DNA from 3 places in the Streptomyces sp. NPDC007164 genome. Region 1 is predicted to be linked to each of the others. Evidence: riboswitches for the same ligand, from Rfam matches in the RefSeq annotation. Region 1 holds a riboswitch; each other region holds the start of a gene.

Region 1 (4,034 bases):
AAAGATGTACAGTGCACCAATTCTGGCCGCCGTCCAAGGGGTTGCCCGCATTCCGGACACCCTTGTACGACCTGCGGCACGCTACTGACGGATCGCCGACTTCAGCGGTACGGCCGGGTCGGCGGCCCGTTCCGGATCGAGCCGCGCCCCCGCCTCGATGAGCTTGCGCCCCTGCGCCAGGTCGCGCGGCCGGCCGACGGCGAGCACCGCGACCAGGACGTCGCCCCGCAGCCAGCACACCGACCAGGCGGGTCCGGCCGGATCGCCGCGCCACAGCAGGGTGTCGGCGCTCCCGTGGTGGCCCGCGTACTGCACGAACCGGTCGAACTGCTCGGACCAGAAGTACGGCACGGGGTCGTACGTCACCGGCTCCGGGGCCTCGTCGGCCGCCGCGCCGATGATGTTGGCGGCGGCGGTGCGCGGGCCCTGGAGCGCGTTGTCCCAGTGGTGGACGAGCAGGCGTTCGCCGTACCGGGCGGACGGGAACGAGGCGCAGTCGCCCACCGCGTACACATCGGGCGCCGAGGTGCGCAGCGCCCCGTCGGCGGTCACCGATCCGTCGGAGCCGAGCGCGATGCCGGAGCCGGCCAGCCAGCCGGTGGCGGGGCGGGCGCCGATTCCGACGACGACCGCTCCGGCCGGGACGGTACGCCCGTCCGCGAGGACCACCCGGCCCGGCTCGATGCGGTCGACGCGGGCCCCGGTGAGGAGTTCGGCGCCGATCTCCGCGTACCAGGCGGCCATCGGAGCGGCGACCTCCGCAGGCATCGCGCCCGCCAGGGGCCGGTCGGCCGCCTCGACGACGGTGACCGCACAGCCGGCGGCGCGGGCCGCGGTGGCGAACTCGGCACCGATCCAGCCCGCGCCGACGACCACGACGCCGTGCTGCTCGTCGAGGACCGGCCGCAGCCGTGCCGCGTCGTCGAGGGTGCGCAGCAGATGGACGCCGGGAACGCCCTCGGTGCCGGGCAGCACGATCGGTTCGGCACCGGTCGCGATCACCAGGGCGTCGTAGGGAACGGGCCCTTCCGGGGTGTCCAGTTCGTGCGCGTCCGGCCGGACACCGGTCACCTCACGGCCCAGGTGCAGATCGATCTCCAGCGCCTCGAAGTCGATGTCGAAGGCGGAGTCCTCGGCCTTGCCGAGCAGCACCGCCTTGGACAGCGGGGGCCGGTCGTAGGGCTGGTGCGGTTCCGCGCCGATCAGGGTGACGGGGCCGGTGAAGCCCTGCTCCCGCAGGGCCACCGCGGTCTGCACCCCGGCCATGCCCGCACCGACGACGACGACGCGGCGTCCTGCCCACCGGCCCGGCTGCTCTGACTGCTGCTGATCGCTCACCCGTACACCATAAGCACCTGATTTACCGTCAGGAAAGGGCGAGTTCCCCGACCGTGCTCGTCCCGCCGCCCTCCTGCGGCTCCCGCTCCCACCGCCCGTCCGGCCCGATCCGGCCGTTCTCCCGGTGCGGACGGGTGCCGTCGGGCGGACGGGCCACGGCGACAGCTCCCTTACCGGTCCGGTGGGGCGGGGTTTAGGGTGGCCGACGTAAGACACTCGCGGGAGCCCGGACGCACCGGGCTGAGAGGGAGGCTGGGCGGCCTCCGACCGTACGAACCTGATCCGGGTCATGCCGGCGAAGGGAGGGGCTGGAAGCCCATGCGTTCTTCTCGGAACGGAAACGGATCCGATGTCCTCGTCATCGGGGGCGGGATCATCGGCCTGGTGACGGCCTGGCGGGCCGCGCAGCGCGGACTGCGCACGGCGGTCGCCGACCCCGAACCGGGCGGCGGCGCCGCCCGGGTGGCGGCCGGCATGCTGGCCGCCGTCACCGAACTCCACTACGGCGAGCAGCTGCTGCTGGGCCTCAATGTCGCCTCGGCGGCCCGCTATCCGGCCTTCGTGGCCGAGCTGGAGGCGGCGAGCGGTCAGGAGACCGGCTTTCGCGCCTGCGGCACCCTGGCCGTCGCGCTGGACTCCGACGACCGTGCCCACCTGCGGGATCTGCACGCCCTCCAGCAGCGTTCGGGCCTCGGATCGGAGTGGCTCACCGGCCGTGAGTGCCGACGGCTGGAGCCGATGCTCGCGCCGGGTGTCCGGGGCGGTCTGCGGGTCGACGGCGACCACCAGATCGATCCCCGCCGGCTGGCCGCCGCCCTGCTGACCGCCTGCGAGCGGGCCGGGGTGTTCTTCCACCGCGGCTGGGTGGAGCGCCTGTGCGTGGTGGGCGGCCGGGCCGCCGGGGCGGTGCTCGCCGGGGGTACGGAGCTGGCGGCCGACCAGGTCGTGCTCGCCGCGGGGAGCCTCAGCGGGCGGCTGCCCGGGCTGCCGGACGAGGTCGTGCCACCGGTCCGGCCGGTGAAGGGCCAGGTGGTGCGGCTGACCGTGCCCGCCGGGTACGCGCCGTTCCTGAGCCGGACGGTCCGGGCCGTGGTCCGCGGCGGCCACCTCTATCTCGTACCGCGCGAGAACGGCGAGCTGGTCGTCGGCGCCACCAGCGAGGAGATGGGCTGGGACACCACGGTCACCGCGGGCGGCGTCTACGAGCTGCTGCGGGACGCCCACGAACTGGTCCCCGGCATCACCGAGCTGCCGCTCACCGAGACCCTGGCCGGCCTGCGCCCCGCCTCCCCCGACAACGCCCCGCTGCTGGGCCCCACCGCCCTGCCCGGCCTCCACCTCGCCACCGGCCACCACCGCAACGGGGTGCTGCTCACCCCCATCACCGGTGACGTCATGGCCGAGTTCCTCACCGGCGGCGAGCCGCCCGAGCCGGCCCGCCCCTTCACCCCGCACCGTTTCTCCTCCGCCGCCGCCTCCGTACGTCAGGAGCAGCCCGCATGACCGAGTCCGCACCGCCCCCCGGAGCCGTCGCCCTCTCCGTGTCCGTGAACGGCGAGGCCCGTCCCGTCGCCGCGGGCACCACCCTGGCGGCGCTCGTCACCACGCTCACCACCGCGCACTCCGGTGTCGCGGCCGCCGTCAACGAGACCGTCGTACCGCGCGGCCGGTGGTCCACCGCCGTACTCGCCGACGGTGACCGCGTCGAGGTCCTGACCGCGGTCCAGGGAGGCTGACCATGTCCGACGACCTCTTCGCCCTCGGCGACACCACGTTCGGCTCCCGGCTGATCATGGGTACGGGCGGGGCGGCCGGCCTCGACGTGCTGGAGCGCTCGCTGACCGCCTCCGGCACCGAGCTGACCACCGTCGCGATGCGCCGCCTCGATCCGACCGTCCAGGGCTCGGTGCTCTCCGTCCTGAAGCGGCTCTCCATCCGCGTGCTGCCGAACACGGCGGGGTGTTTCACCGCAGGTGAGGCCGTGCTGACCGCCCGGCTGGCCCGCGAGGCGCTCGGCACCGACTGGATCAAGCTGGAGGTGGTGGCCGACGAGCGGACCCTGCTGCCCGATCCGATCGAGCTGCTGGACGCCGCGGAGATCCTGGTGGACGACGGCTTCACCGTGCTGCCATACACCAATGACGATCCGGTGCTGGCGCGCCGACTCCAGGACGTGGGGTGCGCGGCGGTGATGCCGCTCGGCTCCCCCATCGGCTCCGGGCTGGGCATCCGCAATCCGCACAACTTCCGGCTGATCGTCGAGCAGGCCCGGGTGCCGGTGATCCTGGACGCGGGCGCCGGGACGGCCTCCGACGCGGCGCTCGCGATGGAGCTGGGGTGCGCGGCGGTGATGCTGGCGTCCGCGGTGACCCGGGCCCAGGAGCCCGAGCTGATGGCGGCGGCGATGCGCCATGCGGTGGAGGGCGGGCGGCTGGCCTACCGGGCCGGCCGGATTCCGCGCCGCCACTTCGCCGAGGCGTCGTCGCCGGTGGAGGGGCGGGCGGTGCTGGACCCGGAGCGCCCGGCCTTCTGAGCCGCCGATACGGCGGTGGAACGCGTGTTCCTGTCACGGCTCGGCTTCAGTACGGCCCCGGGACCGCCCCGGCCCGTGGGTCGTGTCCGTGGCGGCTCGTAGACTCGCCTGCGTGGATACGACCCTCCAGGACCCTCTTGTCGGGCAGCTGCTCGACGGCCGC
Region 2 (4,034 bases), on a different contig from region 1:
CCCCGGCTCCGGCCACAGGCAGGATCACCGCCGATTCCCGGCCGGTGCGTCCTGACCCGTGATTCCCCGGTGATTCCCGGCCTTCGAGTCCCTGCCTTCGTGTCCCTGCCGGACAGCGCGTCGCCGCCCCGGAAGCATGATCCTCCGGGGCGGCGACGCGTCCGGATCAGTCCGCGATCGGCAGATAGACCCGGTTGCCGGCCGCCGCGAACTCCTTGGACTTCTCCGCCATGCCCGCCTCGATCTCCGACTGCGAACCGCCGTGCTCGCGCCGGATGTCCTGGGAGATCTTCATCGAGCAGAACTTCGGACCGCACATGGAACAGAAGTGGGCCGTCTTCGCCGGCTCGGCCGGCAGCGTCTCGTCATGGAACTCCCGTGCGGTGTCCGGGTCGAGGGCCAGGTTGAACTGGTCCTCCCAGCGGAACTCGAACCGGGCGTCGGAGAGCGCGTCGTCCCAGTCCTGCGCCCCGGGGTGCCCCTTGGCGAGGTCCGCCGCGTGCGCCGCGATCTTGTAGGTGATGACACCGGTCTTCACGTCGTCCCGGTTGGGCAGGCCGAGGTGCTCCTTCGGCGTGACGTAGCAGAGCATCGCCGTGCCCCACCACGCGATCATCGCCGCGCCGATGCCGGAGGTGATGTGGTCGTACGCCGGCGCGACATCGGTGGTCAGCGGGCCGAGCGTGTAGAACGGCGCCTCCTCGCAGATCTCCTGCTGAAGGTCGATGTTCTCCTTGATCTTGTGCATCGGAACGTGGCCCGGCCCCTCGATCATGGTCTGGACGCCGAACCGCTTGGCGACCGTGTTCAGCTCGCCGAGCGTGCGCAGTTCGGCGAACTGCGCCTCGTCATTGGCGTCGGCGATCGAGCCGGGACGCAGCCCGTCGCCCAGTGAGTACGTCACGTCGTAGGTCGCGAGGATCTCGCAGAGCTCCTCGAAGTGCTCGTACAGGAACGACTCCTTGTGGTGCGCGAGACACCAAGCCGCCATGATCGAACCGCCGCGCGAGACGATTCCGGTCTTGCGGCGGGCGGTCAGCGGTACGTACGGCAGGCGCACGCCGGCGTGGACGGTCATGTAGTCGACGCCCTGCTCGGCCTGCTCGATGACCGTGTCCTTGTAGATCTCCCAGGTCAGCTCCTCCGCCCGGCCGTCGACCTTCTCCAGGGCCTGGTAGAGCGGGACGGTGCCGATCGGCACGGGGGAGTTGCGCAGAACCCACTCACGGGTGGTGTGAATGTTGCGGCCGGTGGACAGATCCATGACGGTGTCGGCGCCCCAACGCGTCGCCCACGTCATTTTTTCCACCTCCTCCTCGATGGAGGACGTCACCGCGGAGTTGCCGATGTTGGCATTGACTTTCACCAGGAACCGCTTGCCGATGATCATCGGCTCGATCTCCGGGTGGTTGACGTTGGCGGGCAGCACGGCCCGGCCGGCCGCGATCTCCTCGCGCACCACCTCGGGCTCGACGTTCTCCCGGATGGCCACGTACTCCATCTCCGGGGTGATCTCGCCCCGGCGGGCGTACGCGAGCTGGGTCACCGGCCGTCCGTCCCGGCTGCGGCGCGGCAGCCGCGGGCGGCCGGGGAAGACCGCGTCGAGGTTGCGCAGCCCGCCACGCGGCGAGGTGTGCTTGAGCCCGTCGTCCTCCGGGCGGGCGGGGCGGCCCGGGTACTCCTCGGTGTCGCCGCGGGCGATGATCCAGTTCTCCCGCAGCGGTGCGAGCCCGCGACGGACATCGGTCTCGACGGTGGGATCGGTGTACGGACCCGACGTGTCGTACAGCGTCACGTCCTTGCCGTTGGTGAGGTGCACCTGACGGACCGGCACCTGGAGGTCCGGGCGCGAGCCCCGGACGTACCCCTTGTGCCAGCCGATGGACTTCCCGGCCTCGTCGCTCTGGTTCGAGGCAGGCGTGCGTGCGTCCGATGTGGTCATGAGACCTACTCCCTACGCCGGCATTACCCGGTAACAGGTTCGGCGGTCGGCGCAGCCTGTCCCGTACGGACGTACGGAGATCAGCGCCCTCTCAGCCCGGTGCTCCGAGCTCCCGCGTGTGCAAAGGTCCCTCCACGCTAGCGCCCCGTCCCGCCTGCTGAACAGTGGGCCCGTCTCTTCTTGCGATGATCGGCCGGTGACGTCCCCCCGAATCGACCACGAACCACAAACCCATCAGCACGGCCACTCGCACAGCCATGGCCCTGCCGCGCCCGTCTCCAAGCATCTGCGCAAGGTCATCGCGGCCGTACTGTTCCCGTTCGCCGCCGCCGTCCTCGTCGGTCTGGTGGCCCTCTGGCCGGGTGGTGCGCCGCCGCACGAACGGACCGGCGTCGGATTCGACCGGCAGACCCAGCAGGGAAAGGTGGTGAACATCGACAAGGTGGACTGCAAGGAGGTGAACGCGGCCCGGACGCCCGTCGACGGAGACACCACGCCTCCGTCGGAAGGCGGGCAGGGGCTGTGCAAGAAGGCGAGGATCGAGGTGACGACCGGTCATGACAAGGGCCGGACGTTCGTCGAGATCATCCAGCCCGACACCCCGCGCCAGCTGCGCGACGGTCAGGGCGTGGTCGTGGCGTACGCCCCCGACGCGCCCCGTGATCTGCAGTACTCGGTGACGGATGTGAACCGGAAGTTCCCGATGGCGCTGCTGGCCGGGATCTTCGCCCTGGTCGTGGTCGCGGTGGGCCGCATGCGCGGGGTGATGGCGCTGGTCGCGCTCGCGGTCTCGTTCGCCGTGCTGACCCTGTTCATCCTCCCCGCCATTCTCCAGGGCTCGAATCCGCTGCTCGTCGCGGTGGTCGGGGCCAGCGCGATCATGCTGATCGCGCTCTACATGTGCCACGGCCTGACCGCCCGTACTTCGGTCGCGGTGATCGGCACACTGATCTCGCTGCTGCTGATCGGACTGCTCGGCTCGCTCTTCATCGGCTGGGCGAGCCTGACCGGCAACACCGACGACAACACCGGCCTCATCCATGGCCTGTACCCGCACATCGACATGAGCGGTCTGCTTCTGGCCGGTGTCATCATCGGTTCGCTCGGGGTCCTCGACGATGTGACCGTGACCCAGACGTCGGCGGTCTGGGAACTCCACCAGGCGAACCCGACGTTGGGCGTACGGGGGCTCTACCGGGCAGGGATCAGGATCGGGCGCGACCACATCGCCTCGGTCGTCAATACGCTGGTGCTCGCCTACGCGGGCGCGGCACTGCCGTTGCTGCTGCTGTTCTCCGTCGCGCAGAGCAGCGTGGGGACGGTGGCCAACAGCGAGCTGGTGGCGGAGGAGATCGTACGAACGCTGGTCGGATCGATCGGACTGGTCGCCTCGGTGCCGGTGACGACGGTGCTCGCGGCGCTGGTCGTCTCCGCGGACCGCACAGGGCTCGGCGCGGAAGCCGGAGCTTCGGCACCCGTACGGACCGGGAGGGGCCGTCGTCGTAGGACGAGACCCTGAGCGTCTCCGCGGGTGAGTAATTCACCCGTTCAGCAGATGCCGTGTTCGACCGGCGGGCCGGTCGGCTGCGCCGTTCCGCTCAGCCGGCGTTCTGTTCCTCGGCGAGAATCCGGCCCAGGGCGTCTTCGAGATTGCCCTCGAAGTCACCCAGCGTGCACTCCTGCCCAAGTGGCACGAGCTTGTCGGTCCGATCGAGAAACGCCACAAGTGGTGCCGTACCGGCCCTGAAGAGCGCCCGGTCCTCGCCGACCTGGAGCCGGATATGTACGTCGGACAACCCCTCGGGCTCAGTGGGGCCGATGTGCACATCGCCGTCGCCACTGGGGCTGTTGAGGCCGTCGAGCAGCAGCTCACGGCCGAATGCCCAGGTGACGGGGGCGTCACCGGGCAGATGGAAGGTCATCCGGATCGCATACGGATCGCAGACCTCGTACCGGAGCTCCACCGGGATCCGGAAAGAGAGCTCCTCGGAGACGAGGAAGCTCATCATGACCTCAGCTTGAACCGACTCGCGCATCGTTCAACCCCGCAGTAGATGAATCTGGCCAGGAATGATCCCCCGTGGCCCTATTG
Region 3 (4,034 bases), on a different contig from region 1:
CCCCGCGGAGCCAAGAAGCCGCCGCGGCATCTCGCCGACCTCACGCCCGCCGAGCGCAAGGAAGCCGTCGCCGCGATCGGCGAGAAGCCGTTCCGCGCCCAGCAGCTCTCGCAGCACTACTTCGCGCGGTACGCGCACGACCCGGCGGAATGGACCAATATCCCGGCCGGATCGCGGGCCAAGCTCGCCGAGGCGATGTTGCCCGACCTGATGTCGGTGGTCCGCCACATCAGCTGCGACGACGACACCACCCGCAAGACCCTGTGGAAGCTGCACGACGGGACGCTCGTCGAGTCCGTCCTGATGCGCTACCCGGAGCGGGTCACGATGTGCATCTCCTCGCAGGCCGGCTGCGGGATGAACTGCCCGTTCTGCGCCACGGGGCAGGCCGGTCTCGACCGTAATCTGTCGACCGCCGAGATCGTCCACCAGATCGTGGACGGCATGCGGGCGCTGCGTGACGGGGAGGTCCCCGGCGGTCCGGCGCGGCTCTCCAACATCGTGTTCATGGGCATGGGCGAGCCGCTCGCCAACTACAACCGGGTGGTCGGCGCGATCCGCCGTCTCACCGACCCTGAGCCGGACGGGCTGGGGCTCTCGCAGCGCGGGATCACCGTCTCCACCGTGGGCCTGGTGCCCGCGATGCTCCGCTTCGCGGACGAGGGCTTCAAGTGCCGCCTCGCCGTCTCGCTGCACGCGCCGGACGACGAGCTGCGCGACACCCTCGTACCCGTGAACACGCGCTGGAAGGTCGGCGAGGTGCTGGACGCCGCGTGGGAGTACGCGGAGAAGTCCGGCCGTCGCATCTCCATCGAGTACGCGCTGATCCGCGACATCAACGACCAGGCGTGGCGCGGCGACCGGCTCGGCCGGCTCCTCAAGGGCAAGCGGGTGCACGTCAACCTGATCCCGCTGAACCCCACGCCCGGTTCCAAGTGGACCGCCTCGCGGCCCGAGGACGAGAAGGCGTTCGTCGAGGCGATCGCCGCCCACGGGGTGCCGGTCACCGTGCGGGACACTCGCGGTCAGGAGATCGACGGGGCCTGCGGGCAGTTGGCGGCAGCCGAGCGCTGAGGCGGAAACGGCCCGTGTAATCTGGGCCTGAAATCAACTTCATATTCCGACAGGGGAGCGCCACAGCGCTGAGAGTGCGGCACCGAGACAGGTCGGCCGCAGACCCTCTGAACCTCGCCCGGGTCATTCCGGGTAGGAAGTTCGGTCATCAACTCATGCTGTTGCGCCCTGCCCGCTTCCCGCGGGCAGGGCCGCGTCTCTTCCTGGCCAAAACCCAGGAGGAATCCACCATGACCACCACGCGCAGGACCAGGCAGCTCGCGGCTTCGGCCGTCGTCGCCGCGCTCGGCGTCACCGCACTCGCCGGCTGCGGGAGCTCCGACGACCCGGCCGCCGGTTCCGGCGGTACGAAGGGCTCGGGCTCCAAGACCGTGACCCTCGTCAGCCACGACTCCTTCAACGCCTCCAAGGACGTACTGAAGGAGTTCACCGAGGAGACCGGCTACACCGTCAAGGTGCTCAAGAGCGGAGACGCGGGGGTCGCGCTCAACCAGGAGATCCTGACCAAGGGATCCCCGCGCGGCGACGTGTTCTTCGGCGTCGACAACACCCTGCTCTCCCGCGCCCTCGACAGCGGGCTCTTCACGCCGTATCAGGCGAAGGGCATCGACCGGGTCGCGGCGGACACCCGGCTCGACGCCGACAAGCACCGGGTCACCCCGGTCGACACCGGCGACATCTGCGTCAACTACGACAAGAAGTACTTCGCGGACAAGAAGCTCGCGCCGCCAAAGTCCTTCGACGACCTGGCGAAGCCCGCGTACAAGGACCTGCTCGTCACCGAGAACGCCGGGACCTCGTCGCCCGGTCTCGGCTTCCTCCTCGGCACCGTCGCCACTTACGGCGAGAAGGGCTACCAGGACTACTGGAAGAAGCTGGAGCGCAACGGCGTCAAGGTCGTCGACGGCTGGGAGCAGGCGTACAACGAGGAGTTCTCCGGATCGGCCGGCGGGAAGAAGGCCAAGGCGGACCGGCCGCTCGTCGTCTCGTACGCCTCCAGCCCGCCCGTCGAGGTGCTGTACGCGAAGCCGCAGCCGAAGACCGCACCGACCGGCGTCGCCACCGGGACCTGCTTCCGGCAGATCGAGTTCGCCGGCCTGCTGAAGGGCGCGAAGAACGAGGCGGGCGGCAAGGCCCTGCTGGACTTCCTGATCAGCAAGAAGTTCCAGGAGGACATGCCGCTCAACATGTTCGTCAACCCGGTCGTCAAGGACGCGGCGCTGCCGGAGCTCTTCACGAAGTTCGGCGCGACGGTGGACAGTCCGGCGACCGTGGCCCCGGAGAAGATCGCCAAGAACCGTGAGCAGTGGGTCCAGTCGTGGTCCTCGCTCGTAGTGAAGTAACGAAGAGTCCCGTACGCGGAACGGACGCGGGCGGGAGGACTCCCCGCCCGCGGTCCGCGCACGCGGATGCCGCCCGTGCGAAGGCCCGGCGCGGGAGCGCGGTGCGGCTCGGCCTGATGGCCGTGCCCGTCGCGTTCTTCGCGCTGTTCTTCGCCTACCCGGTCGCGGCGATCGTCGGCCGGGGCCTGAAGGTGGACGGCGTCTGGCAGTTCGGCCGGATCGGCGAGGTGCTGGCCCGGCCGGACATCCGCGACGTCCTCTGGTTCACCACCTGGCAGGCGCTCGCCTCGACGGCGCTGACCCTGCTGATCGCGCTGCCCGGGGCGTATGTCTTCGCCCGCTTCGACTTCCCCGGCAAACAACTGCTGCGGGCGGTCGTCACGGTGCCGTTCGTCCTGCCGACCGTGGTCGTCGGGACGGCCTTCCTGGCGCTGCTGGGACGCGGCGGCTTCCTCGACGAACTCTGGGGCGTACGGCTCGACACCACGGTCTGGGCGATCCTGCTCGCCCATGTCTTCTTCAACTACGCGGTGGTCGTACGGACGGTCGGCGGCCTGTGGTCCCAGCTCGACCCCCGGCAGGAGGAGGCCGCCAGGGTGCTCGGCGCGGGGCGGTTCGCCGCCTGGCGGCGGGTCACCCTGCCGGCCCTGGCGCCCGCCGTGGCCGCCGCCGCGCTGATGGTCTTCCTCTTCACCTTCACCTCCTTCGGGGTCGTACAGATCCTCGGCGGCCCCGGTTACGCCACCCTCGAAGTGGAGATCTACCGGCAGACCGCGCAGCTGCTCGCCCTGCCGACGGCCGCCGTGCTGACGCTGGTGCAGTTCGCCGCGGTCGGCGCGATCCTCGCCGTGCACGCGTGGACCGTGCGGCGCAGGGAGACCGCGCTGAAGCTGGTCGATCCCGCGCAGACCGCCCGCAGGCCGCGCGGCGCCGGGCAGTGGGCGCTGCTCTGCGGGGTGCTGCTGACCGTGCTGCTGCTGATTCTGCTGCCGCTCGGAGTGCTGGTCGAGCGCTCCGTGGACACCACCGGCGGCCACGGCCTCGACTTCTACCGCGCGCTGGCGTCCGTGGACGCGGGCGGCGGCACGTTCCTGGTCGCGCCGCTCGAAGCGATCTGGAACTCCCTGCAGTACGCGCTGGTCGCGACGGTCATCGCACTGGTCATCGGCGGGCTCGCCGCCGCGGCGCTGACCCAGCGGGCCGGCCGGCTGGTGCGCGGTTTCGACGCGCTGCTGATGCTCCCGCTCGGGGTGTCCGCGGTCACCGTCGGCTTCGGCTTCCTGATCACCCTGGACAAGCCGCCGCTGGACCTGCGGACCTCCTGGATCCTGGTGCCGCTGGCCCAGGCACTGGTCGGTGTGCCGTTCGTCGTACGGACCATGCTGCCGGTCCTGCGCGCGGTGGACGGCCGGCTGAGGGAGGCGGCCGCGGTGCTCGGGGCCTCGCCGCTGCGGGCCTGGCGGGAGGTCGATCTGCCGCTGGTGCGGCGGGCGTTGCTGGTCGCGGCGGGTTTCGCGTTCGCCGTCTCGCTCGGTGAGTTCGGTGCGACGGTGTTCATCGCCCGGCCCGACCGCCCGACGCTGCCGGTCGCCGTGGCCCGGCTGCTGGGACGGGCCG

What was found. A riboswitch is a leader RNA that binds a small molecule or an ion and turns the genes downstream of it on or off. The one in region 1 is predicted to bind thiamine pyrophosphate.
Region 2: linked by a shared signal. The riboswitch ahead of thiC (phosphomethylpyrimidine synthase ThiC) and the one ahead of thiO (glycine oxidase ThiO) in region 1 are both predicted to bind thiamine pyrophosphate.
Region 3: linked by a shared signal. The riboswitch ahead of ABZ622_RS27040 (thiamine ABC transporter substrate-binding protein) and the one ahead of thiO (glycine oxidase ThiO) in region 1 are both predicted to bind thiamine pyrophosphate.

Annotation. Positions count from the first base shown of each region.
Region 1 is NZ_JBEYFB010000002.1:371,355-375,388, forward strand. It holds gene ABZ622_RS06160 (FAD-dependent oxidoreductase) at 82-1,266, opposite strand; gene ABZ622_RS06165 (hypothetical protein) at 1,367-1,495, opposite strand; TPP riboswitch at 1,547-1,659, shown strand; gene thiO (glycine oxidase ThiO) at 1,657-2,841, shown strand; gene thiS (sulfur carrier protein ThiS) at 2,838-3,074, shown strand; gene ABZ622_RS06180 (thiazole synthase) at 3,077-3,871, shown strand; gene pknB (Stk1 family PASTA domain-containing Ser/Thr kinase) at 3,984-4,034, shown strand, end outside.
Region 2 is NZ_JBEYFB010000003.1:119,446-123,479, forward strand. It holds gene thiC (phosphomethylpyrimidine synthase ThiC) at 167-1,942, opposite strand; TPP riboswitch at 1,935-2,068, opposite strand; gene ABZ622_RS07145 (YibE/F family protein) at 2,139-3,461, shown strand; gene ABZ622_RS07150 (SsgA family sporulation/cell division regulator) at 3,541-3,978, opposite strand.
Region 3 is NZ_JBEYFB010000025.1:77,817-81,850, forward strand. It holds gene rlmN (23S rRNA (adenine(2503)-C(2))-methyltransferase RlmN) at 1-1,074, shown strand, start outside; TPP riboswitch at 1,116-1,231, shown strand; gene ABZ622_RS27040 (thiamine ABC transporter substrate-binding protein) at 1,305-2,417, shown strand; gene ABZ622_RS27045 (iron ABC transporter permease) at 2,534-4,034, shown strand, end outside.